Regions from separate parts of the Kitasatospora sp. NPDC056446 genome, predicted to be linked through region 3. Evidence: riboswitches for the same ligand, from Rfam matches in the RefSeq annotation. Region 3 holds a riboswitch; each other region holds the start of a gene.
The links. Region 3 has a riboswitch for thiamine pyrophosphate ahead of thiO (glycine oxidase ThiO). Riboswitches for the same ligand answer to the same signal wherever they lie in the genome.
Positions count from the first base shown of each region.

Region 1: linked by a shared signal. The riboswitch ahead of thiC (phosphomethylpyrimidine synthase ThiC) and the one ahead of thiO (glycine oxidase ThiO) in region 3 are both predicted to bind thiamine pyrophosphate.
Region 2: linked by a shared signal. The riboswitch ahead of ACFQ6N_RS14940 (purine-cytosine permease family protein) and the one ahead of thiO (glycine oxidase ThiO) in region 3 are both predicted to bind thiamine pyrophosphate.

Region 1 is NZ_JBHTRF010000055.1:53,877-57,467, reverse strand. It holds gene thiC (phosphomethylpyrimidine synthase ThiC) at 1-1,812, opposite strand, end outside; TPP riboswitch at 1,807-1,942, opposite strand; gene ACFQ6N_RS28445 (DUF5326 family protein) at 2,138-2,338, opposite strand; gene tenA (thiaminase II) at 2,587-3,267, opposite strand; gene ACFQ6N_RS28435 (cupin domain-containing protein) at 3,415-3,591, opposite strand, start outside.
Region 2 is NZ_JBHTRF010000020.1:414-5,968, reverse strand. It holds gene ACFQ6N_RS14945 (glycerophosphodiester phosphodiesterase) at 221-1,045, opposite strand; gene ACFQ6N_RS14940 (purine-cytosine permease family protein) at 1,141-2,550, opposite strand; TPP riboswitch at 2,543-2,689, opposite strand; gene ACFQ6N_RS14935 (S1C family serine protease) at 2,899-4,725, shown strand; tRNA gene ACFQ6N_RS14930 (tRNA-Ser) at 4,789-4,876, shown strand; gene ACFQ6N_RS14925 (MerR family transcriptional regulator) at 5,009-5,555, shown strand, end outside.
Region 3 is NZ_JBHTRF010000040.1:64,623-70,177, reverse strand. It holds gene ACFQ6N_RS24260 (NAD(P)/FAD-dependent oxidoreductase) at 1-613, opposite strand, end outside; TPP riboswitch at 781-893, shown strand; gene thiO (glycine oxidase ThiO) at 888-2,075, shown strand; gene thiS (sulfur carrier protein ThiS) at 2,072-2,359, shown strand; gene ACFQ6N_RS24245 (thiazole synthase) at 2,361-3,158, shown strand; gene pknB (Stk1 family PASTA domain-containing Ser/Thr kinase) at 3,277-5,055, shown strand; gene ACFQ6N_RS24235 (sulfite oxidase-like oxidoreductase) at 5,102-5,555, opposite strand, start outside.

The sequences.
Region 1 (3,591 bases), on a different contig from region 3:
GTCGGCCAGGGGGAGGTAGACCTTGTTGCCGTGGGCCTTGAACTCCTCGGACATGGCCTGCATGCCGGCCAGGGCCTCCGGGTCGAACTCGGTGGCCACGGCGCTGGAGCCGTCGCCGTGCTCGTCGCGGATCTTCTGGGAGATCTTCATCGAGCAGAACTTCGGGCCGCACATGGAGCAGAAGTGGGCCGTCTTGGCGGGTTCGGCGGGGAGGGTCTCGTCGTGGAAGTCGCGGGCGGTCTCCGGGTCGAGGGCCAGGTTGAACTGGTCCTCCCAGCGGAACTCGAAGCGGGCGTCGGAGAGGGCGTCGTCCCAGGCCTGGGCTCCGGGGTGGCCCTTGGCGAGGTCGGCGGCGTGGGCGGCGATCTTGTAGGTGATCACGCCGGTCTTGACGTCGTCGCGGTTGGGCAGGCCCAGGTGCTCCTTGGGCGTGACGTAGCAGAGCATCGCGGTGCCCCACCAGGCGATCATCGCGGCGCCGATGCCCGAGGTGATGTGGTCGTAGCCGGGGGCGACGTCGGTGGTGAGCGGGCCGAGGGTGTAGAACGGCGCCTCGTCGCAGATCTCCTTCTGGAGATCCATGTTCTCCTTGATCTTGTTCATCGGGACGTGGCCCGGGCCCTCGATCATCACCTGGACGTCGCGCTCGCGGGCGATCCGGCCGAGTTCGCCGAGGGTCTTGAGCTCGGCGAACTGCGCCTCGTCGTTGGCGTCGGCGATCGAGCCGGGACGCAGGCCGTCACCGAGGGAGAAGGTCACGTCGTAGGAGGCGAGGATGTCGCAGAGTTCCTCGAAGTTGGTGTAGAGGAAGTTCTCCTGGTGGTGCGCCAGGCACCAGGCGGCCATGATCGAGCCGCCGCGCGAGACGATGCCGGTCTTGCGGCGGGCGGTGAGCGGGACGTAGCGCAGCAGCACGCCGGCGTGGACGGTCATGTAGTCGACGCCCTGCTCGCACTGCTCGACGATGGTGTCCCGGTAGACCTCCCAGCTCAGGTCCTCGGCCCGGCCGTCGACCTTCTCCAGGGCCTGGTAGAGCGGCACGGTGCCGATCGGCACGGGGGAGTTGCGCAGGATCCACTCGCGGGTGGTGTGGATGTTGCGGCCGGTGGAGAGGTCCATGACGGTGTCGGCGCCCCAGCGGGTGGCCCAGGTCATCTTCTCCACCTCCTCCTCGATCGAGGAGGTGACGGCCGAGTTGCCGATGTTGGCGTTGATCTTCACCAGGAAGTTGGTGCCGATGACGGCCGGCTCGACCTCGGGGTGGTTCACGTTGACCGGGATGACGGCCCGGCCGCGGGCCACCTCGGCGCGCACGAACTCCGGCGCGAGGCCCTCGCGCAGCGCCACGAACTCCATCTCCGGGGTCACCACGCCCCGCTTGGCGTACGCGAGTTGGGTGACGGCGACACCGCCGCGGCCGCGCAGCGGACGGCGCGGGCGGCCGGGGAAGACGGCGTCCAGGTTGCGCAGGTTCCCGCCGCGCGGCGAGGTGTGCTTGATCCCGTCGTCCTCGGGGCGCGCCTCGCGGCCGTCGTACTCCTCGACGTCGCCGCGCTGACGGATCCAGGAGTCGCGCAGGGCGGGCAGGCCGCGGCGCACGTCGGGCTCGTAGGACGCGTCGGTGTACGGGCCGGAGGTGTCGTACAGCGGGACGGACTTGCCGTTGGTGAGCCGCACTTCGCGGTACGGGACGCGCAGGTCGGGGCGCGATCCGTCGCGGTAGGCCTTGTTCCAGGCCGGGGTGGGGTAGCCGGTGCGCTCGCTGCTGGGGGCGTTCCGGGCAGGCTGCGGCTGTGCTTCGAACGTGGTCATCTGACCTCTACTCCCTACGCCGGCATTACCCGGTCCAGGTTCCTGCGGTCGACGCAGCCGTCGGTCCGTCCGTCGACGGTCCGGTCAGCGCCCTCTCAGCCCGGTGCTCCGAGCTCCCGCGTCGCAGGCGGTGTTGCCTGCACATGACGCCCAACACCGTAGCGAGCCGATCGCCGCAGGTCCAGAGCGGGTCCGGCGCGGGCCCGGGGCGCGGGCCCGGCGGCGGGCGCGGCGGGGGGCGCACGCGCGGGGCTTCCCGGGAACGGCCGAGGCCCGGCTCCCCGCGTGGGGGACCGGGCCTCAGGGCGGCGGTTCGGGGAGGGGGTCAGCCCTTGGCGGCCTTCTTCACCAGGATGACCACGGCCGCCGCGATGCCGACGACGACCAGCAGCTTGATCACGATGCCGAGCAGCGCCCCGACCACGCCGAACACGAAGGCGACGATGTTCCAGGCCAGTACCAGGACCAGCACCGGGATGACGATGTTGCGCACCCACGAGGGCAGCGACTTCCAGAGCTCAGCCATGTCCGTACCTCTTCTCCCCTTGGGTCGGCCGCCGTCCGGTGCCGCATCCCGCTTGCTTTCGGTACTTCGATCGTACGGTGGCCCGAGTGCCGGAACGAGGCCCAACGGCCCGGAGAGAACCCCGAGATCACCCCGACCCCGACCCCCGGGAACACCCCCTGCGGTTCTACGGGGTCACCCCCCAGGAGACCCCCGCCGAACGGTCGGCCGGAGGCTCCGCAGCAGGTCGGCGGCGGGTCCGCGGCGGGTCAGACCGGCCAGCGCTCACCGCGCCACGCGGCGTCCCAGAACATCCACTCATAGCGCGAGGTGGTCACGAAGTGATCGACGACCTTGCGGCGTTCGGCCGGGGAGAGCTCCTCGCCGATCCGGTCGGTGAGGGCCAGCACCCGGCGGACCACGGACTGGAAGGCCTCGTCGCCGTAGGTGGCGATCCACTTGGCGTACAGCGGGTCCGGGGAGCCCTGGGCGAGCAGTTCCCCGCCGACCCGGGCGTAGATCCAGTAGCAGGGCAGTACCGCGCCGACGGCCTCGGCGAAGGAGCCGCCGTAGACGGTGGCCAGCAGGTAGCTGGTGTAGGCCCGGGTGGTGGGCAGCACCGGTTCGGCGGCGGCCTCGGCGGCGGTGCCGCCGAAGGCGGTCAGGAACTCCGCGTGCATGCCCTGCTCGGCGGCCAGCGCGCCGACCGCGTCGTCGGCGAACGCCCGGACGTCCTCCTCGCCGGGCGCCTTGGCGGCGCAGACGGCGAGGGCGCGGGCGTAGTCGCGCAGGTAGTGCGAGTCCTGGACGACGAAGTGGCGGAAGGCCTGGCGCGGCAGGGTGCCGTCGGTGAGGCCGGCGAGGAAGGGGTGGGCGAGGATCTCGGCGTAGACCGGCTCGATGGCCGCCCAGAGTTCTTCGGTGAGGCTGCGGGGCATGCGAAGGGTCATGCGGACGACCCTAGACGGCCGGGGTTCCCGGCCCGGATTCCGGTCCGGGAGCACGGTCACGGAGCCCGGTCACGGAGCCCGCTCACGGAGCCCGCTCACGGAGCACGGCCACGGAGTCCGGTCACGGGGCGACCGGCCCCGAGCTGCTCAGTCCTCCGGCGGGGAGAACACGACCAGGACCCGCAGCTCCTCCGTGACGTGGTGGAACCGGTGCGGGGTGCCCGCCGGGACGTACACCACGGTGCCGCGGGCGACGGTCGCCGTCTCGGCCCCGACGGTCAACTCGGCCCGGCCGCTGATCACCTGGTAGATCTCGTCCTGGTC
Region 2 (5,555 bases), on a different contig from region 3:
TTGCCGAGGGAGAGATGCCCCTTGGTAATGCGTCGGAAACGAGCACCGGACGATCCCGCGAGCCCATTTCGAGCGCCGCGACCCAGGGTGGACACGAGGTCATTCCGTGCTCACCCTCCGTCGTCCGGGGGCAAGAATTCCGGCAATATCGCACGGAGAAGGTTTGAGTGCCGACCAGAGCGATCAGTCCGCACCGGCACGGCCTCCGGCCGCGGCCCGGTCAGCGTCCGAGCCGCGCCAGCACCTCGGCGGGCCGGTTGGTGATGATCGCGGACACCCCGAGCTCCAGGCAGAGCTCGACGTCGGCCGGCTCGTCCACCGTCCACACGTGCACCTTGTGCCCCAGCTCGCGCAGCCGGGTCACCAGCTGCGGACGGGCCCGCACCAGCTCGATGCCCGGACCGGCGATCCGCGCCCCGCCCGGCAGCGGCGAGCCCTCGCGCAGCCGGCCGAGCAGCGGCAGCGCGCGCTCGAACAGGAACACCCGCCGGAAGTCCGGCGCGGCGGCGGCCACCCGGTTCAGCGCGATCGAGGAGAAGCTCATGATCCGGGCGGACGGGCGGTCGCCCTCCCGGACCGTGCCGATCTTGTACCGCTCCAGCGTCCGCAGCAGCTCGGCCTCCACCCGGCCGCGGAAGCGCACCGGGTGCTTGGTCTCGATCGCCAGGTCCACCGGGCGGCCGCAGTCCACCACCAGCTCCAGCAGGCGCTCCAGCCGCAGCACCCCGCGCAGCTCGGGATCGGTGCTGGGACGGCCGGTCTTCCAGGCGCCGAAGTCGTACGCCTCCAGCTCGGCGAGCGTCATCGCCGAGACGGTGCCGCGGCCGTTGGAGACCCGGCCGATCCGACGGTCGTGCACGCACACCAGCCGGTTGTCGGCCGTCAGCCGGACGTCGCACTCCACCGCGTCGGCGCCCTCGTCGAGCGCGCGCCGGTAGGCCGCGAGGGTGTGCTCGGGCAGGGCGTGGGAGGAGCCGCGGTGGGCGATCACCTGGACGGGCGGTGCGGTGCGCGCCGTCGCCGAGGACGGGTCTGTGCTGGTCACAGGCCCAACGATAGGCGGCGCAGGTGAAGCGGAGACGAAGACGGCCCCAACCTGTGGGGCCGTCTTCGTCTCGCGGGACCGCGGCGGGACCGCCGTCAGCGCGCGGCGCGGCGGCCGAACGCGGAGAGCGCCCAGGTGGCCAGCGCGGGCACCAGGAAGGCGAACAGCGAGGCGGAGGTCCACTCCTGCGGGGTGAAGTGCAGCGCCCGCTGGGCGGAGGTCCAGAAGTCCGTCCACCAGCCGGCCACCGCGGTCGGCGCGATGAACTGGTAGACCGCGAAGCCCAGCAGCCACGGCAGCAGCATCGTCCAGCGGGACGGCGCCTCCTCCGAGAGGTTCCAGCCGTACCGGCCGGCGCCGAAGAAGAAGTCCACCGCCAGCACCGCCAGCAGCGGCACGAACACCGAGCCGATCAGGCCGAGGAAGTTGGTGTAGGTGTCGGTGAACCGGTCGATCTGCAGCGCCAGCACGGTGGTCAGCACGCCGATCACGCCGGTCAGCACCCGGCGGTCCGCCTTCGGCAGCAGGTTCTGCACCGACATCGCGGTCGAGTACACGTTGGCGAAGGACTGGTCCGTCTCGCGCAGCACCAGGACCAGCAGGAACAGCCAGCCCGCCCAGACGCCGAGGAAGGAGTCGAAGATCCGGTTCGGGTCGCCGTCGGACTGGAGCAGCGCCATCAGGCCGAGCGCGTAGCACCAGACCTGGGCGATCGTGTAGCCCGAGAAGCTGCCCCAGAACGCCGAGCGCGGGGTGCGCGAGTGCCGGGTGTAGTCGGCGGCCAGCGGGACGAAGGAGATCGACACCGCGATCATCGCGTCGGTCGCGCCCAGGAAGCCGTGCCAGTTGCCGGCGCCCGGGTCCGGCACGCCCTGGCGGCCCAGCTGGACGGTGAAGTACACCATCGCGACGGCGACCGCCCCGGCCACGAAGCGGCGCAGCACCGCGATCGAGCCCAGCGGCCAGATCGTCAGCGCGGTGGTCAGCGCGCCCGCGAGCAGGACGAACAGCCAGCGGTAGCCGCTGGTGTGGGCCACGGTCTGGGCGCCCGCCGAGATCGTCAGCAGCTCGAACACGCCCCAGCCGACGCACTGCACGATGTTCAGCACGGTCGGCAGGTACGACAGCCGGGTGCCGAACAGGCCGCGCAGGTTGGCCATCGCGGGGGCGCCGGTCCGGGCGCCGATCAGCGCGGCCACGCCCAGCATCGCGGTGCCGACCGCCGTACCGACCACGATCGCGGTCACCGCGGCGGCCAGCGAGAGCTCGCTGCCGGGGGCGCCGAGCACGGTGGCGGCGGTGGAGAAGCCGATCAGACTGACGCCCAGGTTCATCCAGAGCGCGAAGTGGTCCCGGAAGCGCAGCGTGCGCGGCGGCTCGGTGTCGAGGACCAGCGGAGCCTCGACCCTCCCGGCAGGGTCCCGGACGGCCGTCGAGGCCGTGGATTCGGGGAAATCCTTGGACGCGGGCGCGCCCGGAGAAGAGGATGGCGAAGCAGGCGGCATGGCCGATACTCCCTACGCCGGCATTACCCGGACAGGTTCCGGCGGTCTGCGCCCCCTCGACCGTCCGCGTCACTCGTGTGGCGTACGGTCGACATGCGCACTCTCAGCCTGGTCGGTCCAAGCTCCCGCGTGTCAGTTAGGAGCGACAGGCTAACCGGCAGGGGGGCGAACACCCAAGGCCAGTGCGTCCGCGTCCGCATCGCGGGACGCCCGGCGGGGGGAGGGGAGCCCGCGGTCGTCGGCGCCGGCTAAGGATTCTTATGAGTTCTTCAGAGGGGTCCTTACGGTAATCGAATCGACAGTGCGAAAAACTATGGTCCTTGGTTCTGCCAGCTATGGAGGTCGTCCGTGAGCACCGAGCGCGAGGTTGGGCCCGCCGGGCCGCAGGGGGAGCAGCCCGCCGGGCAGGGGGCGGCCGAGTCCGTGTCCGACGCCCCCGCTCAGGGAGGGCACCAGCCGACCATGGCCTTCCGGCGGGTCCCCGAGCCGGAGGCCGCCCCGGCCGGGGGCGTCCCGGCCGAGAACGCCGAGGCCGCCGACGCGGTGCCGGCCGACGGGGGGCACAAGCCCACCGTCGCCTTCACCAAGGTCTCCGCGCCGGAGGCCCCGGCCGCACCCGTGGCGCCGGTCGCGCCGGTCGTCGAGCAGCCCGTCGCCGAGCAGCCGGTCGCCGAGCAGCCCGTCGTCGACCAGGCCACCGGGTACATCGACGCGCCGCCGCCGGTCCTGCCGCCCGCCCCGGCCGCTCCGGCCGCCGCGCCCGCGGCCCCCGCACTGCCGCCGGCCGCCAACCCGTACGCCACCCCGTCGCACGGCGTCCCCGCCGCCGGCGTGCACGAGGCCTACGACGCCTACGGCGCCGCCCCGGTCACCCCCGGTGCCCCGGCCGCGCCCGCCGCGCACGGCCACCACCCGTTCGGCGCCGGCCAGCCGGTCGGCGGCTGGGGCCCGACCCACGACGCCGGCTCCGGCGCGGGCTACCCCGGCGGCCCGGGGGGCCCGCTCGGCTACCCGGCCGAGTACCCCGGCGGCCCGCAGGGCGGCGGCCCCGGCAAGAAGAAGCGCGGCGGCCTGGTCGCCCTGATCGCGGCCGTCGCCCTGGTCGCCGGCGTGGCGGGCGGCGCGCTCGGCGTGAGCGTCGCCGACCGCAACAACAGCGTCAACTCCGCGGACGACCACCGCAGCACCACCGTCCAGGCCAGTGACACCCAGAAGAACGAGCCCGCCCCCGGTTCGATCGCCGCCATCGCGCAGAAGGCGCTGCCCAGCGTCGTCACCATCAAGGCGCAGGGCAACGGCGAGTCCGGCACCGGCACCGGCTTCGTCTTCGACACCGAGGGCCACATCCTCACCAACAACCACGTGGTCGCGCCGACCCTCAACGGCGGCAAACTGACCGTCAAGTTCGCCGACGGCACCTCCTACAACGCCTCGGTGCTCGGCCACGCCGAGGGCTACGACGTCGCCGTGGTCAAGATCGACAACCCGCCGAAGAGCAAGCTGACCCCGCTGCCGCTGGCCGACTCCGACAAGGTCAACGTCGGCGACGCCACCGTCGCGATCGGCGCGCCGTACGGCCTGGAGTCCACCGTCACCAGCGGCATCATCAGCGCCAAGGACCGCCCGGTCGCCTCCGGCGACGACACCGGCTCGCAGGCCTCCTACATGAACGCCCTGCAGACCGACGCCTCGATCAACCCCGGCAACTCCGGCGGCCCGCTGCTCGACTCCGGCGGCGCGGTGGTCGGCATCAACTCGGCGATCCAGTCCAACGCCTCCGCCAACGGCCGGGCCGGCAGCATCGGCCTGGGCTTCGCCATCCCGATCAACCAGGCCAAGTGGGTCGCGGACACCCTGATCAAGACCGGCAAGCCGGTCTACGCCAAGCTCGACGTGCTGCGCAACGACGACTACAAGGGCGACGGCGCGCAGATCCAGACCAAGGACGTCCAGGGCCAGCCGGCCGTCACCCCCGGCGGCGCCGCCGACAAGGCCGGCCTCAAGCCGGGCGACGTCATCACCAAGCTCGGCGGCGCGCCGATCGAGAACGGCCCCGCCCTGGTCAGCCGGATCTGGACGCACAAGCCCGGCGAGACCGTCGACGTCGAGTACACCCGCAACGGACAGCCGGGCACCACCAAGGTCACCCTCGGCCAGCGGGACGGCGACCAGTGACCCTCGGGTGCGCGAAACCATGTGCACCGAACCCCGCCGGACCCGTTAGGCTGACCTCCGCCTGGAGAGCTGCCCGAGCGGCCTAAGGGAACAGTCTTGAAAACTGTCGTGGCGTGACCCGTCACCGTGGGTTCGAATCCCACGCTCTCCGCTGGTAGGAGAACCACCTGCTCAGGGCGGGTGCCGACATCGAGTCGGCGCCCGCCTTCTGCGTTGCCGCCCCGGGCCGGCGGTGGGCCGGGGTTGACCCTGACACGGTGGGAGGCTGTGCAGTGGGGGCACCATGTTGAACATCGGAGACTTCGCCAGCCACGGCCGGGTGTCGGTACGGATGCTGCGCCACTACGACGCGCTCGGCCTGCTGCGGCCCGCCCGGGTGGACCCGGCCAGCGGGTACCGCTCGTACGAGGCGGCCCAACTCGCCCGGCTCAACCGGGTGATCGCGCTCAAGGACCTCGGCTTCACGCTGCAGCAGGTGCGGGCCGTCCTGGACGAGGAGGTCGGCGCGGCCGAACTGCGCGGGATGCTGCGGCTGCGGCGGGCCCAGCTCGCCGAGGCGATCGCGGCGGACGAGCTGCGGCTGGCCCGGGTGGAGGCGAGGCTCCGGACGATCGAGAGCGAGGGGACCATGTCCGCACACGAGGTCGTGGTGAAGCCGGTGCCGTCCGTCCGGGTGGCCCAACTCACCGGTGTGGCGGCGAGTTACGAGCCGGAGGACATCGGCCCGGTGATCGGCCCGCTGTTCGCCGAGCTGTGCCGGCGCACCGCCGCCGCCGGGATCCCGGAGGCCGGACCGTCCGTCGCCCGCTACGAGGACTCGCCGGAGGGCG
Region 3 (5,555 bases):
CGACCCCGCAGCGCAGGTCGACACCCGCCTCGGCGTACCAGGCGGCCATCGCCGAGCCGATCGCGGTCGGCAGCGCGCCGGGCAGCGGCGCCGGGCCCGCCTCGACCACGGTCACCTCGCAGCCCGCCTCGCGGGCCGCGGTGGACACCTCGGCGCCGATCCAGCCCGCGCCGACCAGCACCAGCCGCAGGCCCGGGCGCAGCAGGGCGCGCAGCGCCAGCGCGTCGTCCAGGGTGTGCAGCAGGTGGGCCCGCTCGGCGCCGGGCAGGGCGCGCGGGACGGCACCGGTGGCGATCACCAGCGAGCCGTACGGGAGGTCCCCGCCGTCGGTGTGCAGCACGCCGGGGGTGAGGCCGGTCGCGCGGCAGCCGGTGCGGACCTCGATGCCGAGGTGCCCGTAGTCGATGTCCAGGGTGGTGCTGTCGCTCTTGCCGAGCAGGACGTCCTTGGAGAGCGGCGGGCGGTCGTACGGCGCGTGCGGCTCCTCGCCGACCAGCACGATCCGCCCCCGCCAGCCGCCCTGCCGCAGCTTCAGGGCGCACTGCGCCCCGGCCAGCCCGGCTCCGACGACGACCACCTGATCCGTTGCGTTCAGCTCTGCCACGCCCGTCACTGTACTCAGCGCCGCCGGGCCGCCCGGGGGCCGTCCACCCCTCGTACCGCCCTCCTCCGCCGCCCCGCCCGCAGCGGGCGCCGCCCCTGCCCCGCCGCGCCCCCGGCCCTGCCCCGTCCACCCTTCGTACGGCCCTTCGGCCCCGCCGGGCCACGGCGTTATGGTGGGGGCACCATCACGGGAGCCCGGCGGACCGGGCTGAGAGGCGGGCTGGCACGGCCTGCGACCGTCCGAACCTGATCCGGGTCATACCGGCGAAGGGAGAAGAGCGGCTTTGACACGCTTGCTACCAGACGCCCGTGCCGACGTCCTGGTGATCGGCGGGGGCATCATCGGCCTCGCCGTCGCCTGGCGGACGGCGCAGCGCGGGCTGCGGACCGTCGTGGTCGACCCCTCCCCCGGCGACGGGGCGGGCCGGGTCGCGGCCGGGATGCTCGCCCCGGTCACCGAGCTCCAGTACGGCGAGGAGCCGCTGCTGCGCCTCGGCGTGGCCTCCAACCGGCGGTACGCGGACTTCGCCGCCGAGCTGGCCGAGGCGAGCGGCGGACTGGACACCGGCTACCGCGCCTGCGGCACGATCGCCGTCGCCCTGGACTCCGACGACCGCGCGGAACTGCGCGAACTGCACGCCTTCCACCTGCGGCTGGGCCTGGACTCGACCTGGCTGACCGGCCGGGAGGCCCGCAAGCTGGAGCCGATGCTGGCCCCCGGCGTCCGCGGCGGACTGCACGTCGCGGACGACCACCAGGTGGACCCGCGGCGGCTGCTGACCGCGCTGCTGCCGGCCGGCGAGCGCGCGGGCGTCACCGTCCGCCGGGCCGGGGCGGTGGAGCTGCTGGTCGAGGGCGGCCGCGCGGTCGGCGCCCGGCTGAGCACCGGGGAGTCCGTCGGCGCCGACCAGGTGGTCCTCGCCGCCGGCCCGCACAGCCACCGGCTGCCGGGCCTGCCCGAGGGCGTGCTGCCCGCGGTCCGCCCGGTCAAGGGGCAGGTGCTGCGGCTGCGCGTCCCCGATGCCTACCGGCCGTTCCTCTCCCGCAACGTCCGCGCCGTCGTGCGCGGCGGGCACCTCTACCTGGTGCCCCGGGAGAACGGTGAGCTGGTGATCGGCGCGACCACCGAGGAGCAGGGCTACGACACCACGGTCACCGCCGGCGGGGTCTACGAACTCCTGCGCGACGCCCATGAGTTGGTCCCGGGCATCACCGAGCTCCCGCTGCTGGAGACCTCGGCCGGCCTGCGCCCCGGCTCGCCCGACAACGCCCCGCTGCTCGGCCCGACCGCACTGCCCGGACTGGTCGCCGCCACCGGCCACTACCGCAACGGCGTGCTGCTCACCCCGGTCACCGCCGACCTGGTCTCCGAGTACCTCGCCACCGGCGAACTCCCGGAACTGGCGCAGCCGTTCAGCCCTACCCGGTTCTCCCCCGACTCCGCCCGCTCCACCACGAAGGCCCTGGCATGACCGAGACCGCACCGACCGAGCCCACACCCGCCGAGACCGCACCCGCCGCACAGACCGGGGCCGCGCCCGCCGCACCGGCCGGGATCGCGCTGACCGTCAACGGCGAACCCCGCACGCTGCCCGCCGCGACCACCCTCGCCGAGCTGGTGGCGACCGTGAGCCGGGCCAACACCGGCGTCGCCGCCGCCCTCAACGAGGCCGTGGTGCCCCGCAGTTCGTGGTCCGCGACACCGCTGGCCGGCGGCGACCGGGTCGAGATCCTCACCGCCGTACAGGGAGGCTGAGATGGCCGACGACCTGCTGACCATCGCCGGGACGACCTTCTCCTCCCGGCTGATCATGGGCACCGGCGGCGCGCCGAGCCTGGAGGTCCTGGAGCGCGCGCTGCTCGCCTCCGGCACCGAGCTGACCACGGTCGCGATGCGCCGGGTCGACGCCGGCACCCAGGGCTCCGTCCTGGACGTGCTGACCCGCAACGGCATCCGCGTCCTGCCCAACACGGCCGGCTGCTTCACCGCCGGCGAGGCCGTGCTCACCGCCCGCCTGGCCCGGGAGGCGCTCGGCACCGACTGGGTGAAGCTGGAGGTGATCGCCGACGAGCGCACCCTCCTGCCGGACCCGATCGAGCTGCTGGACGCCGCCGAGACCCTGGTCGACGACGGCTTCACGGTACTGCCGTACACCAACGACGACCCGGTGCTGGCCCGCAAACTGGAGGACGTCGGCTGCGCCGCGATCATGCCGCTGGGCTCGCCGATCGGCTCCGGCCTGGGCATCCGCAACCCGCACAACTTCCAGCTGATCGTGGAGGGCGCGGGCGTCCCGGTGGTCCTGGACGCGGGCGCCGGCACCGCCTCCGACGTCGCGCTGGCGATGGAGCTCGGCTGCTCCGCGGTGATGCTCGCCTCCGCGGTGACCCGGGCTCAGGACCCGGTGCTGATGGCCGAGGCGATGCGGCACGCCACCGAGGCCGGCCGGCTCGCCCACCGGGCCGGCCGCATCCCGCGCCGGTTCCACGCCGAGGCCTCCTCCGCGATGGCCGGCCGGGCCGACCTGGACACCCGGGAGCGGCCCGCGTTCTGACGCCCGCCCTCCGCGGCCCGGCCGTGCCCGGCGTGTCACAAGCCGGGCACAGCCGGGCCCGGCCCGGGGCCGTCCGGGTCCGGCCGCACGGCCCGGCACTAGACTCGCCCGGGTGGACATGGCACTGCACGACCCCCTGATCGGCGCCCTGCTCGACAACCGGTACCGGGTCGAGCAGCGCATCGCCACCGGCGGGATGTCCACCGTCTACAAGGGCACCGACACCCGGCTGGACCGGGTGGTCGCCCTCAAGGTGATGCACCCCGCGCTGGCCGGCGACGAGGGCTTCACCGCCCGATTCATCCGCGAGGCCAAGGCCGTCGCCAAGCTGGCCCACCCCAACGTGGTCAACGTCTTCGACCAGGGCGCGGACGGCGGGAACGTCTTCCTCGCCATGGAGTACGTGCCCGGCCGCACCCTGCGCGACCTGCTGCGCGACCGCGGCGCGCTGTCCGTCCGGGCCGCGCTGGACGTCCTGGAGCCGGTGCTCGCCGCCCTCGGCGCCGCCCACCGGGCCGGGCTGGTGCACCGCGACGTCAAGCCGGAGAACGTGCTGATCACCGAGGACGGCCTGGTCAAGGTCGCCGACTTCGGCCTGGTCCGGGTGCTCGGCACCGCCGACGGCGCGCCGACCTCGACCAGCACCGCCACCGGCGGCACGGTCATGGGCACCGTCTCCTACCTGGCCCCCGAGCAGATCCTCCCGGACGCCCCCACCGACCAGCGGGTCGACGTCTACGCGGCCGGCATCCTGCTGTACGAGATGCTCACCGGGCGCCGCCCGCACACCGGCGACAACCCCGTCCAGGTCATGTACAAGCACCTGCACGAGAACGTCCCCGCCCCCTCGCTGACCGCCCCCGCCGTCGGCCCCGAGCTGGACGCCATAGTGGCCGACGCCTGCGCCCGGGCCGCCGACGCCCGTCCGTACGACGCGGTCGAGCTGCTCGCCGTCCTCCAGCGGGTCCGCCGCACCCTCACCCCGGCCGAGCTGGACGCCGAGCCGCCGGCCTCCACCCGGCCCAGCCCGCGCTACCCGACCAGCGAGCCGACCTCGGTGATCCGGTCGCTGCCGCGGCCCGCCGACGCCCGGGAGCCGGAGCCCACCAGCGTGCTGGACGTGCCGCCGGAGCTGCTGGACCAGCTGCTCACCGAGCCGCGCCCGTACGACGAGCCGGCCCCGGTGCGCGAGCGCCGGCCCGGCCCGCTGCGCCGGATCCCCCGCAGGGCGCTGATCTGGGCCGCCGCGCTGACCGCGCTGCTGCTGGCGGTCGGCGGCGCGACCTACGGCCTGTCCGAGGGGCTGTACGGCTCGGTGCCCGGGGTGCTCGGCAAGGACCGGGCCGAGGCCCAGCGGATCCTGGACAAGGAGGGCCTGCACGGGAAGTTCGTCGACGCGTTCAGCGAGTCCGTACCGTCCGGGCAGGTGGTCTCCACCGACCCCGGGGTGGGCGCGCGCACCCGCCGCAGCGACAGCATCACCGTCACCGTCTCCAAGGGCCCCAAGCGGATCGCCGTCCCGGACCTCACCGGCAGGACCGCCGCCGACGCCGCCGCGGCCCTGGCCGGCGCCCAGCTGACCAAGGGCGGCGTCACCGAGACGTACGACGACGTGGTGCCGCAGGGCTCGGTGATCAGCAGCTCACCGGCGGCCGGGCAGCAGCTGCAGGAGAACTCCGCGGTGTCGCTGGTGGTCAGCAAGGGCATGGTGCCGGTGCCGGACGTCACCGGGCTGACCAAGGACGAAGCGCAGAAGGCGCTCCAGGCGGCGGGCTTCACGATGCAGACCACCGGCTGGGACGTGTTCGGCGCGGTCAAGGTGTCCGGCCAGTCCCCGGCGGCGGGCGAGCGGCGGCCGCAGCGCAGCGCCGTGACGGTCAGGTTCTCGCTCTTCTAGGACCGACCGGCCCGGGCGGGGCGGGGCGGGGCGGGGCGGGCGGGCTCTACCGCAGCGGCCCGTCGCCCGGTTCCTCCTGGTAGGAGTAGCGCTGTTCGCGCCAGGGGTCGGCGAGGTTGTGGTAGCCGCGCTCCTCCCAGAAGCCGCGCCGGTCGGCCCGCATGTACTCGACCGCGCGGACCCATTTGGGGCCCTTCCAGGCGTACAGCTGCGGCACGACCAGCCGGACCGGGAAGCCGTGCTCGGCGGTCAGCGCCTCGCCGTTGCGGTGGGTGGCGAGCAGGGTGCGCGGGTCGGCGAAGTCGGCCAGTCGGAGGTTGGCGCTGTAGCCGTACTCGGCCCAGACCATCACATGGGTGACGCCGGGGGCCGGGGGCACCAGGTCGAGCACGGCGGCGGCCGACACGCCGGTCCACTCGTTGCCGAGCACCGTGAATTTGGTGACGCAGTGCAGGTCCGCGACGACGCTGGTGCGCGGCAGGGCGCCGAAGGACTCGAAG